One region of the Clostridium sp. CM042 genome, then DNA from elsewhere that is predicted to be linked to it. Evidence: riboswitches for the same ligand, from Rfam matches in the RefSeq annotation. Region 1 holds a riboswitch; the other holds the start of a gene.

Region 1 (6,105 bases):
TCTGATAATACATATATTCTATCAGATAAGAATATCGCTTCTTCAATATCATGAGTAATAAATATTATGGTAACTTTTAGCTCTTTAATCACGTCTATTAGCCAATAGTGCATCTTTGCCCTAGTAATTGCATCAAGTGCACCAAAAGGTTCATCCAATAGCATAATATCAGATGAAGACATATATGTTCTAAGTAATGCAGCCCTCTGCCTCATTCCTCCTGAAAGCTGAAAAGGATATTTATATTCGAAGCCAGCAAGTCCAAATGTTTTAAAATGACTAAGCGCCTGAGCTCTTGCCTCTTTTTTAGATTTTCCTTTTATAACAAGAGGTAGCGTAGTGTTATCTACAATATTTTTCCAGGTAAGTAGTAAGTCCTTCTGATGCATATAACTTACTTTTTTAAATCTACCACAGCATTCCTCTCCGTCAATTATAATTTTACCCGCATCTTGATGTAAAAGACCTGATATAATATTAAAAATTGTACTTTTACCACTTCCACTTGGGCCCAGTAAACTTATAAATTCATTCTCTCTTGCATAAAAAGAAACATCCTTTATTATATTCATACTTCCAAAAGTTTTTTTAATATTTTCTACTCTTAATTTTTCATTATTAGTTTGGTAAGTACTCATTAGTAAATGCCTCACTCGCCTTCATATCTTTTCCTATAAGCTTTTTATCTAAAAGAAATTTTGTGTAATTATTCCAAACTGATTCTTTCATTATGCCCCATTTTTGAGCTTCAGCTTTATATTGATCCTTTAAATATTTTTGACTTGCGACGGCAAGATCTTCATCTGTCTCCGGTGCATTTTTCAGTAAAACCTTAGCACTTTCCTCAGGTTTTTCCATGCTGTATTCATATCCTTTTGTAACTGCTTTTAAAAATTTCTTTGCCGTTTCGGGATCCGCTTTTAATTTGTTCTCATTAGCTATAATTACTGGAGTATAATAATCTAAATCTTTATTTAATTTTCCAATATCAATATAGTCAATAGGAATATTTTTAAGCTTTGCTTCTATTCCTGTCCATCCATAAAATACCCATTCAATATCAATATTTTTCTTAGTTACAGCAAAGAAATCTTCTGATCCTGCATCCACCATCTTTAGTTTCGAAAAATCTGCATTATCTTTTTCCATAACTGCCTTTAATATTGCATTTTCAGAAGGAGATCCCCATCCGCCATAGGTTTTGCCTTCAAAATCCTTAGGAGATTTAATGTTTTTTTCCTTAGGTGCCGCAAACCCAGAAGTATTATGCTGAATAATAGTGGCTATAGCTTTTATCGGAAGTGGATCTTTAGCAGTTCTAGCATAAGTTACATCTTCTTGATAGCTTACGCCAAAATCTCCTTTGCCCGCTGCAATTAAACTTGCAGTACTCCCCTGCGCTGGCTGAATAATTTGAACGTCAAGTCCTTCTTCTTTAAAATATCCATTATCTTTCGCTACATATAATCCAGTATGATTAGTGTTTGGTATCCAATCTAAAATAACAGTAACCTTTTTTAAAGTTTCTTCCTTCTTTACATCTTCTTTTTTCGCAGCACAACCCACAAATAAAACCGTAGTCATTGAAACTGTTAATAATAATGAAATTACTTTCTTTAGCATAATTTTACCTCCAAATAAAATAATATGTCCTATATAAATTTAGTCATTGTTATCCGCTTTATTTCTAGTCCAAGGAGTAAAAAAATATTGTATTAAGTATAAGAGTCCAAATAGTCCCATGCTTAGCATTACAATAATTATAATTACTGCAAGAACTTTATCAAGTGCATATGAATTTTTAGCTCTAATCATATATACCCCAAGACCCTTATCTCCTCCAAGCCATTCTCCAATAACTGCCCCCATAATACTATAGGTTGCTGCTATTCTAAGGCCCGAAAAAAAATTCACAGTAGAGGCTGGTAGCTTCACCATGGTGAAAATTTGAAACTTACTAGCCCCCATAGTCTTTAAAAGGTTTACCATATCCGCGTCTACTGACTCTAATCCATCAATCAAACTAACAACTATAGGGAAAAAGCACACTAACACTACTACAATAATCTTAGGTAATATTCCAAAACCAAACCATATTATGAAAAGTGGCGCTAGGGCAATAATTGGAACAGTCTGAGATACTACTAAAATTGGATATATGCATTTTTTAATAATTTTTACATTATCCATTAAGATAGCTAAAATTAGTGCAATCAAAATTGATATTGCGAATCCAATCAATGCTTCATATAAAGTCGCATAAATATGCTTAGTAATGCTTGGAACTATATTCACCAAGGTAATAATAATATCTTTTGGTGAAGGCAATATGTATTGTGGAACCTTCCACCTATCTACAGATATCTGCCATATAAAAAGAAATATCAATTGAAAAACTATAGGAATAAGCTTATTTTCTATATTTATATACTTTTTCATTCATAGTCACGCCTTCAGCTTTATAATCGATTTTCACTATAGAAACAACCCTAGATGCTCCATGCTCTACACAAATCTCTTGAGCCTTTTTTACTATATCTAAAAGCTCATCCATTTCGCCTTCCATAGTAGTTTCCATTGGCCCTACCTCATATTTCACTCCGCTAGCCTGAATATACTCTATAACCTTGTCCACTACCGGGTAAATCCTTTCCTCTGCCACCACTGGTATAACTTGAAGACTTACATTTACAACTGACATTTCAATTCCTCCTTAGAATATTATTAAAGTAAAATAAACCCTTTGCTCATATTTAAGCGAAGGGTTCTATAATCGTACAACTTTGCACCATTTATATAGTCATATTTGAAACTAAATTCAAATCATATTTTCCCTCCGCTGGCATTATCCAATTCAGGTTATAAGGGTCGAAACTTAACTGTTTCTTCTCAGACAAAAATATTGACTCCCCTAGTTTTTAATATTAAATTACTTTACACATATATATTACCTAAAATTTCTTATAATGTCAAACCATTAAAAAACGCATCTTTTAATCAGTGCGTTTTTCAATTCGTATTATCCTCAAACTTTTTAATATATTCCTTAAGTTCATCTATCTGTTTTTGCAAATCCTTATTACTATTCTTCGAATTACTATTCTTCGAATTACTATTTCCATTATCTCCAGATTGATTTCCATCCTGCGATTCAAGATTTTGAGTCTGAGCTGCAATTATCAAAATGCTTTGCGCCAAACCGGTTAAAAAATTGCCTAATGCATTTTGTTGGTTAACATTAAACTTAGAAGCAATTATAATCCCTATTATTGTTGCTAATATAGCCAATTCAGAAGGTGTGAATTCTTCTAACTTTTTCATACATTGCCTCTTTTATAAAATCACTATAATATATAGTATTCTTTTCATAGAAAAAAGTGTAACTAAATATTATTTTTTAAATCTATGACGTGAAGATATATTTATTCATATATTACTCATAAAGGAGTGGTATATATGAATATTTACAATAATAGAAAATTTGCAGATATTGTGTTCGAAGGTGGCGGAGTTAAGGGCATCGGTCTTGTAGGCGCCTTAAAAACATTTGAGAATGATGGATATAATTGGAAAAATATTTCAGGAAACTCTGCTGGATCTATTATAGCTGCACTAGTTGCAGTAGGGTACTCTGCTGATGAGATAAAAAAATTAATGCTACAGCTAGACTATACAAAAATTACTGATAAAAGTCATTTTAATATGCCTATATTCTCTGATGCTTACAATCTACTTTTAAAAAAAGGCATTTATAAAGGTGACTATATAAAAAATTGGATTGATGAAGTTTTATCGTATAAACTTAAGCTTGCAAATAGAAAAAAAGTAACCTTTGGAGATTTGATTATTCCAGGGGAAAAAGGTATTCTTCTAAATAATAACAAGTATAAAAGAAAATACAAACTGCATATTATAGCAACGGATATAAGCCGTGGAAAGATGCTAATACTACCAGAAGACATTGCGGAATACGGGATAAATCCTGATGAACTTGAAGTAAGTCTGGCAATAAGAATGAGCATCTCTATTCCCTATTTTTTTCACCCTGTAAACTTATATAATATAAATACTAATAAAAAGTCTCTCATTGTTGATGGCGGTGTTTTAAGCAATTACCCAGTTTGGCTTTTTGATGTGAATGGCGTTCCTCTCTGGCCAACCATCGGTTTTAAACTCGGAGGAAACAAAGAAATACGGGAACATAAAATCACAAATATCTTAAATTTCACTAGCTCAATTATTGAGACCATGCTAGAAGCACAAGATGATATTCATATAAGAGAAATGGATTTCTTGCGTACTGTAAAAATCGATACTCTTGATATTAAAACCACAGATTTTAATATTGGAAATAAAAAAATTATGGAGTTATATAATTCTGGTGAAGTTTGCGCAAAAGAATTTCTTAAAGATTGGGAAGATAATTATAAAAAGCATAGAATCTTTAGAAGTAATTCTTTCAAATAACAATCGTTGATAAAAACACTAATGGAAAACTTGAAATTATGGGAGTACTAATAACTATGTTTAACAGCAGAAAAACCATTGCTAAAAATATCAGAGGAAGTCTTATAGAAGTGTTTGGAGATAAGGTTTTTGATAGTGTTATTAGAGTTGATAGTAAAATAGAGTACAGTCAAGATGCTCAGTCACCAGTAATTTATTTTAATAATAAATGCGATTCTTTCAATGATTACATGAGCTTAAGTAAGGAGATTTTAAATTATGAGCAAAAATAATAACAGTGGAAGCAAAGGGATTTTAAGTGGGCTTAAAAATATTAATTCTAAAGAAGTTAAGAATGAAAATTCTTTAGAACTTAAGAATTTATATTCTTCGGAGGATAATAATGAGGAAGATACTTTATCTGTAAAAAGAAGCTTCGCACAAAAACCATCAACAGTAAGAAAGATTCAAGGATTAAAACCTATGTATGATAATATCAACATAACTTTTAATCAAATAGTAGATGAAGCAATTAACAAATCAATGGAGTTATTTCTTAAAAAACTCCATAAGGGTACAATGTTTATTAAGACGGTTTGTAATACGATAAATCAAATAATGTATTAAGGCACTGGAATGTTTATTTTTATATTCAATCGCAGTCAAAGGATAGTACACATTAGTTTTTCTCTTTAATGATTCACATGAAAACCTGATGTGGCACAAGCTCGTTCGCTGCTCCTAATATAGGTTTAAATAAAATGGAATTAGTAGCCAGTAATCTAGTCTAAATAAACTAACTTACCCAGATTATTAAGTTTTTTTGCTATTTTTCTGTGATATATTTATAATGAAAACGTGGTTTTTTTAATATTAGTATTATTTATAATACATTGAACGTAACAAATCAATATATTATGTTACATTCACTTTGATTTTCATAATTAAGGTTAGTAGGTAATTTAAGAATATTATGAATCTATAGAGAGTGATTTATTATAATTAACAACCATAAAATTTTAGATATTTTTCGATATTTGATTTTATATATTCGACATTGTGATGACCAGGGAATATATTGTTTTGAGATTTTATTCCTTTTTCTTTCAATACTTTATGTAAAATTGAACAGCCTTCATAAAATTCACCTTCATCCTTATCACCAGCATCAAGATAAATATCAATACTAGAAGAAATATTGTTGTTTTTTACAATGTATATTGGATCATATTTCTCCCATGCACCAATGTTTTTATAATATAGTTTAGCATCTTCTTCAAGTTTCAGTTCCAAAGCAGGCATATGTCCGCCTACTTTGGAAAACATATCTTGATGCCGGAATATATTATGAAGAGCTACATAACCACCAGCAGATGCCCCTCCTATGTATCTTCCTTTTCTATTTTTTATAGTGTTGAAAGTTTTATCGGTTAAGGGTATTATCTCTTTTATAAAGTAATCTTCGTACATCCCTAAATTTGTGATTCTATTATTATCTTCAGGATTAGGTACTTCTTTACATATTAAGGATGAATTTACCCCACCCCTCTTAGACGCCAATATATTCATTATTCATTATACTATTAATAATGAATATTCCATATAAAAAGTTGCTCAGCTTTAAACGATCAAAGGGCATTCAATATAATATATAATTAT
Region 2 (6,105 bases), 970 kb from region 1:
TAAGGGCTAGTAGCAATACGGGGGATTTTATCATTGAGGAAAGCAGGGTTAAAGGATTTATTAATGTGGCTGGGATAGATTCTCCAGGACTTACATCATCGCCAGCAATTGCTGAGATGGTGGTAGAAATACTTAAGAATTCAGGAATAAATCTTGTACAGAATAATAATTTTAATCCTTATAGAGAAGGAATAATAGTAAAAAAGGATAATAGTTTTGATGGAACAGTTAATCATGAAGATAAAGCAAAAAATATAATATGCAGATGTGAGCAGGTTACAGAGTCAGAGATTGTAGATGCTCTTCATAGAAATATACCAATTAACTCTATAGATGCGATTAAAAGACGTACAAGGGCAGGAATGGGAACTTGCCAAGGGAATTTCTGTAAATCTAAAGTTAGAAGTATAATAGCAAGAGAACTGAATATTTGCGAAGATAAAGTGAGTGTGCGAGGCAAAAGTGCTTCTAAACCACCTGTTAGAGCAGAAATAAATTTGATTAGGAAATTTAGACCTTAGCAAAGGATGATAAAGTAACAAAATACAACCTTAAATATTATTATTTACAATTATCAATTGATATGCTAAAATTATTTATTATATCAAGACTTTGATTCTATTTATATGATTTATGGAGGAGCTCAATGACAAAAGGACAAATTGAAGCGAAATTAAGCGAAGCAATTAGTAAATTTGAGATTGAACACATGGGTAGAGGTCCAGAAAAAATTCGGACAATCATATTTCAAGATTTAATATTAGTAAGACTTAAAGGATTTTTAAGTAAATCAGAAAAAAGCTTGGCTCAAAGCAAGGAAGGCGTCGATTTAATTAAAAGACTGAATATTGCTTTGTTTGAGAATGCAAGAGAAAATTTGGAAGAAACTATAAAATCTATAATTGATGTTAATATAGTAAGTACTTATTCTGATGTGAGTACCAAAACAGGTGAAAAAATTATAGCTATAATTGTAGACCAAGATATTGAAGAACGATTAATAAAATAATTATGGAAGATGCATTGAAGGGTCAATGACCAGTCAAGGGGTAAGCCAATAACAATAACTCTGAGTGAGGAGTTTTTGTTATTGGCTTTTTTATTGATTTTAATTTTAGAGAAGTATTATAAAAGACGAAGGGAATGATAATATGAAATTTAAGCAAAGGTGGATATATGTGATTTTGGGAATTATAATTATGATGTGCTTAGGCACTGTATACTCATGGAGTGTTTTTAGGATTCCAATTGAAAAGGCTTTTAATATAGGATCTACTCAAAGTGGCTTTCCTTACATGGTTTCTTTAGCAGCTTATTCATTTTTTATGTTTATAACTGGAAAATATTTAGAAAAATACAGTCCAAGAATGATTATTTCTATGGGCGCACTTCTTGTAGCATTAGGATGGATATTATCTGCATATGCACCAAATATATATATTTTAACTGTAACATATGGGGTAATAATTGGCGCTGGCGTAGGTATAGCATATGGAGCTCCGATGACGGTAGTAGCAAAATGGTTTCCAGAAAAAAAAGGCTTAGTAGTAGGTATTGTATTAATAGGATTTGGTTTGTCACCACTTATAACAGCTCCACTTGCAAGAAATTTAATAGAAAGTTATGGAATAACAAAAGCTTTCCTTATATTAGGTGTATCTTTTGGGGTAATAATACCTTTGCTTTCGTATCCATTTAGATATCCGTCTGAGGTGGAAAGTAAAAGTCTTGAAACAACTTCAAGCACAAAAATTCATATGAATGGTACGAATACTGCTAAAATGATTAAATCAAAAAACTTTAAAGGGCTATATGTAAATTTTATGATTGGATCAATGATTGGACTAATGTTAATTGGAATGACAAGTAATGTTGGTGTAGAACTAATAAAGCTATCCCCCAAAACAGTAGCTTTATTAATGATCGTATTTGCAGTTTTTAATGGAATAGGTAGACCTATATTTGGATTGATTACGGATAAGTACTCGTCTAAAAATGCCATGCTAATTTCTTACGCACTAATTATTATTGCAGCATTATTAATGCTAGTGGCAAATGAAGGTAGTTTAGCATTATTTAGTATAGCGTTTTCGATATTTTGGTTTAATCTTGGAGGATGGTTAGCTATAGCGCCTACTTCAACTATTGATATGTATGGAACAAAACATTATAGTGAGAATTATGGTGTTGTGTTTACGGCATATGGTATAGGAGCCATTATCGGGGTGTTAGTTTCGGGACTTCTAATGGATATCCTTGCGAATTATAATTATATCTTTTATTTTATAATTGGTTTATGTATTATGGGTATTCTTTCATCTCAAAGAATGATTAAAACATAATCTAACACAATTGCTGATTTTAGTGGGCTAGAGTTAAGAAATGAGTGATAGTAATTTCAAAGTTATTATATTTAATGCTACGTAATATTATATTACGTAGCATTAAATATAATACAGTAAACTTCATGATGAACAGAATAATGTATTAGTATAATTTTTGGTTGAAGAAAAACCTGAAGTAGGTAGTAGATATATTTTGAGGTTAATTTAGAACTTTGGTTATAGCTAACTTTGATAATCGTTTTAAAGGTAGAAGTCCAATAATTACACAGGTGATAATGGTTTCCACACTTAGGTATGAACCGTTATATAAAAGGGAGTATAAATAAACAGAAGTTCCCTTTGGAGCATAGCTTCCGAAGAACACTACTCCAGATATGAAATGGCATGCAAATCTAGCTAGCATTGCTACGACTACGCCAATAAGTATGCCCTTAGTATCACGTGATCTAAAGTAACCAACTATTCCAATAGCCATAAAAGGAAGCGGATAATCAAATAGTACTTGCACTGGATGGAGTGCGAAGGGCTCTACTAAAAAATTAATAATTCCGAATAAAAAACCTGTTAAAAAACCAACTTCAGGACCATAAAATAAAGATGCAAGTATGATTGGAACCATGCTTCCAGCAGTAATTCTACCACCTTGTGGTAATTTTAGAATTGTAATAAACTGCAATACAGTAGATAATGCAAGAGATATACCAACTAAAGTTATCATCTGCGTAGTAAATTTAATTTTCCTAACTTTCAAAACTGCAAAGATTAATAAGAGAACTCCCAATAGTGCAAAAAGATTAATGGGAGTTTTTGTAATTTCAGCGATTCTTTCGTTAAAAGTCATTTTATAGCCTCCATGTATTGTGCTACAGAAGTATTATGGTAAAAACAAAAAAAACTATATTCACAAAAGGAATATAGTTAATGTACTTATACATCATAACCGCTTTCCTCCGCTGGTATTATCCAGATCAGGTATAAGGGTCAATGAATTAAATATTCATATCTCAGCCATTAGGCACCCCTAGCACATATATTATTATTATTATCATTTAATTATATAGCAATATATTATATTTTACAACCGGTTTTAAATATTTAATATATAAGCCTTATGCATAGCCTATCAATTATTGTAGTGAGGGAAGCAGTTAATTTTAAATTTACAAATCGGAGGGGGAAATAATAAAATAAAGAAAATACCGGAAAAGATTGATTTTATAATCTGGATGGTATAAAGTTAATAAATGTAAGGTGATCAATTTAGCATTAGGGTTACAAAATACCCAGGGAATTTATTATTAAGGGGTTTTGTATTAGGTGATCAAGATTAAAAAATAATATGTGTTTCCAAAAAATACATACAAGGAGGTTATTATGAGAAAAAAAATATTTTTAATATTTACACTCATTATTTTAATGTCTCTTTTAGGCTGTTCAAGATCTAAGACTGCTACAATAAAAAAAACTGCCCCAGTTATACCAAGCACTGTAGTTGAACCCATTAAACCGGCTGAACCAGCTCAAACCTCTTCGATACCCGCTTTTGACAAGACTGCTGTTATGAAGGCTTCAGGAAAGAGCGTTCCAGTTTTAATGTACCACTCAATTGCTTACGAAAAAGATAATCCTATCCGTCTTCCTGCTAAAAAATTAGAGGAGCAATTTAAATATTTAAAAGATAATGGTTATTACACTATTACACTTACTGATTTATATGATTATCTTATTAAGGATATACCAATACCTGAAAAATCTGTAGTTCTTACTTTTGATGATGGGTATGAAGATAATTATACGGATATGTTCCCTGTTTTGAAAAAATATAATTTTAAAGCAACAATTTTTGTTATTACTGCTAGCATTGATAAAAGTCCTAACTATTTGACTTCTAAACAACTTGTAGAGATGGAGAAATATGGAGTAGAAATAGGAAGTCATACCGTAAAGCATGAAAATTTAAAAGAGATGCCTAAGGATAAACAACTAGAAACTTTAGTTAAATCTAAAAAAGATTTAGAAAAAATATTAAATAAACAAATAAAATTCTTTTCCTACCCTTATGGCGGATACAGCAAAACTTCAATTGAGGCCGTGCGCGAAGCTGGTTACACAATGGCTTTCAGCACTGACGGCAGATGGTCTTCCAAAAATGACGGTATACTTTCATTACATAGAGTATATATAAGTTCATTCCATGATAGGGAAGAATTTAAAAAACGAATTTCTAATACAAATTAAAAGTCGGGTCCCTAAGTTACTAGGGGCCCGCTTTTATATATGTTATTCTAGGTACACCAAATTGTAAGGTGTCTCCTGATAAACATAATAATTTAACCAGTTTAAAAAAAGCAAACTTGAGTGACCTCTCCATTTTACGATAGGCGTTTTTAATGGATCGTCTTTTGGATAATAATTTTCTGGAACATTTATATTTAATCCGTTTGCTATATCCCTGTCATATTCGTTTTTTAACGTTAATGGATCATACTCTGAATGCCCGGTTATAAAAATTTGGCGTCCCTTTTTTGCTGATACAATGTAAATTCCTGATTCCTCAGATTCTGATAAAATTTCAAGCTCATCTATTTTATCAATATCAACTTTTCTTATTTCAGTATGTCTTGAATGTGGAACATAAAATTCATCGTCAAATCCACTCAAAAGTTTAACATTTTGTTTTGTTATTTTATGTTTAAATACTCCAAATACTTTACTATCAAGTTTATGTTTTTGCACTCCGTAATGATAATGAAGTCCTGCTTGAGCACCCCAACAAATATGTAAGGTAGAGTATACATTGTGAACACTCCATTCCATAATTTTTTTTAGTTCATCCCAGTAATCCACTTCTTCAAAGGGAACACTTTCAATTGGGGCTCCCGTTATTATCATTCCATCAAATTTAGAATTCTTTATTTCTTCAAAAGTATTATAAAATTTAATTAAATGTTCCTGCGATATATTTTTACATGCATGGCTTGCTGGGTGAAGAAGAACTATATCAATCTGTAGTGGAGAGTTCCCAAGGAGTCTTAAAATTTGCGTTTCAGTATCGATTTTTGTTGGCATAAGGTTTAAAATCACAATTTTTAAAGGCCGAATATCTTGGTGAAATGAACAGTGCTCTGTAATAGTAAAAATGTTCTCTTTATTTAAAGTTTTAAATGCTGGGAGATTGTCAGGTATTTTTATTGGCATTTACATCCTCCTTGTAATAAGGCATTTTCTAAAAAAAAGCTGCTTTCCTATAAGGAAAGCAGCATGATTAACTTTAATAAACAATAAAATTGTATCATAAAATTTGCTATCGTCCTTATCTTTCAGATTTTATAATCTGATGGAATTGACACCATTGCACTCCACTTAAGAATGCTGGTTGTCGGGCATCATCGGGCCAGTCCCTCTGCCGCTCTGGATAAGTTGTATTCAGTTGTTATTGCTTAGTATATTACTCATAAAAGTAATTGTCAATAGTTAAAAATGTCTTAATTTTATTTTTGACAATATTGCACATATGTGTTACTATTGCTACCGTCCATCGTAGGGTATATAGATAATTATATGCTTGATAAGATGGTTGGATAAAGCCAACTGCCTTATCCAGCATTTTTTTATTTTAGGAGGAAGTCAGTTGGAACTATCATTTGTATATTCTACATGAAATCAGGTAAATGGAATAATAATAATAATAATAATAATAATAATAATATTATTTGTTGAGGAAATTATTTGATTTTAATGTGAAAATTAAAAAGATGAT

Evidence for each region. A riboswitch is a leader RNA that binds a small molecule or an ion and turns the genes downstream of it on or off. The one in region 1 is predicted to bind thiamine pyrophosphate.
Region 2: linked by a shared signal. The riboswitch ahead of thiT (energy-coupled thiamine transporter ThiT) and the one ahead of ACWJJ7_RS04190 (MTH1187 family thiamine-binding protein) in region 1 are both predicted to bind thiamine pyrophosphate.

Annotation. Positions count from the first base shown of each region.
Region 1 is NZ_CM143646.1:881,643-887,747, forward strand. Features, by position in the region: gene ACWJJ7_RS04175 (ABC transporter ATP-binding protein) at 1-638, opposite strand, end outside; gene ACWJJ7_RS04180 (ABC transporter substrate-binding protein) at 619-1,623, opposite strand; gene ACWJJ7_RS04185 (ABC transporter permease) at 1,663-2,439, opposite strand; gene ACWJJ7_RS04190 (MTH1187 family thiamine-binding protein) at 2,411-2,701, opposite strand; TPP riboswitch at 2,814-2,923, opposite strand; gene ACWJJ7_RS04195 (hypothetical protein) at 3,010-3,321, opposite strand; gene ACWJJ7_RS04200 (patatin-like phospholipase family protein) at 3,457-4,467, shown strand; gene ACWJJ7_RS04205 (ParA family protein) at 4,524-4,739, shown strand; gene ACWJJ7_RS04210 (hypothetical protein) at 4,726-5,073, shown strand; partial or broken gene ACWJJ7_RS04215 (alpha/beta hydrolase) at 5,449-5,988, opposite strand.
Region 2 is NZ_CM143646.1:1,847,360-1,853,464, reverse strand. Features, by position in the region: gene ACWJJ7_RS08705 (FAD-dependent oxidoreductase) at 1-521, shown strand, start outside; gene ACWJJ7_RS08700 (Na-translocating system protein MpsC family protein) at 647-1,009, shown strand; gene ACWJJ7_RS08695 (L-lactate MFS transporter) at 1,152-2,342, shown strand; gene thiT (energy-coupled thiamine transporter ThiT) at 2,545-3,186, opposite strand; TPP riboswitch at 3,274-3,378, opposite strand; gene ACWJJ7_RS08685 (polysaccharide deacetylase family protein) at 3,720-4,583, shown strand; gene metA (homoserine O-acetyltransferase MetA) at 4,626-5,543, opposite strand; SAM riboswitch class I at 5,656-5,767, opposite strand.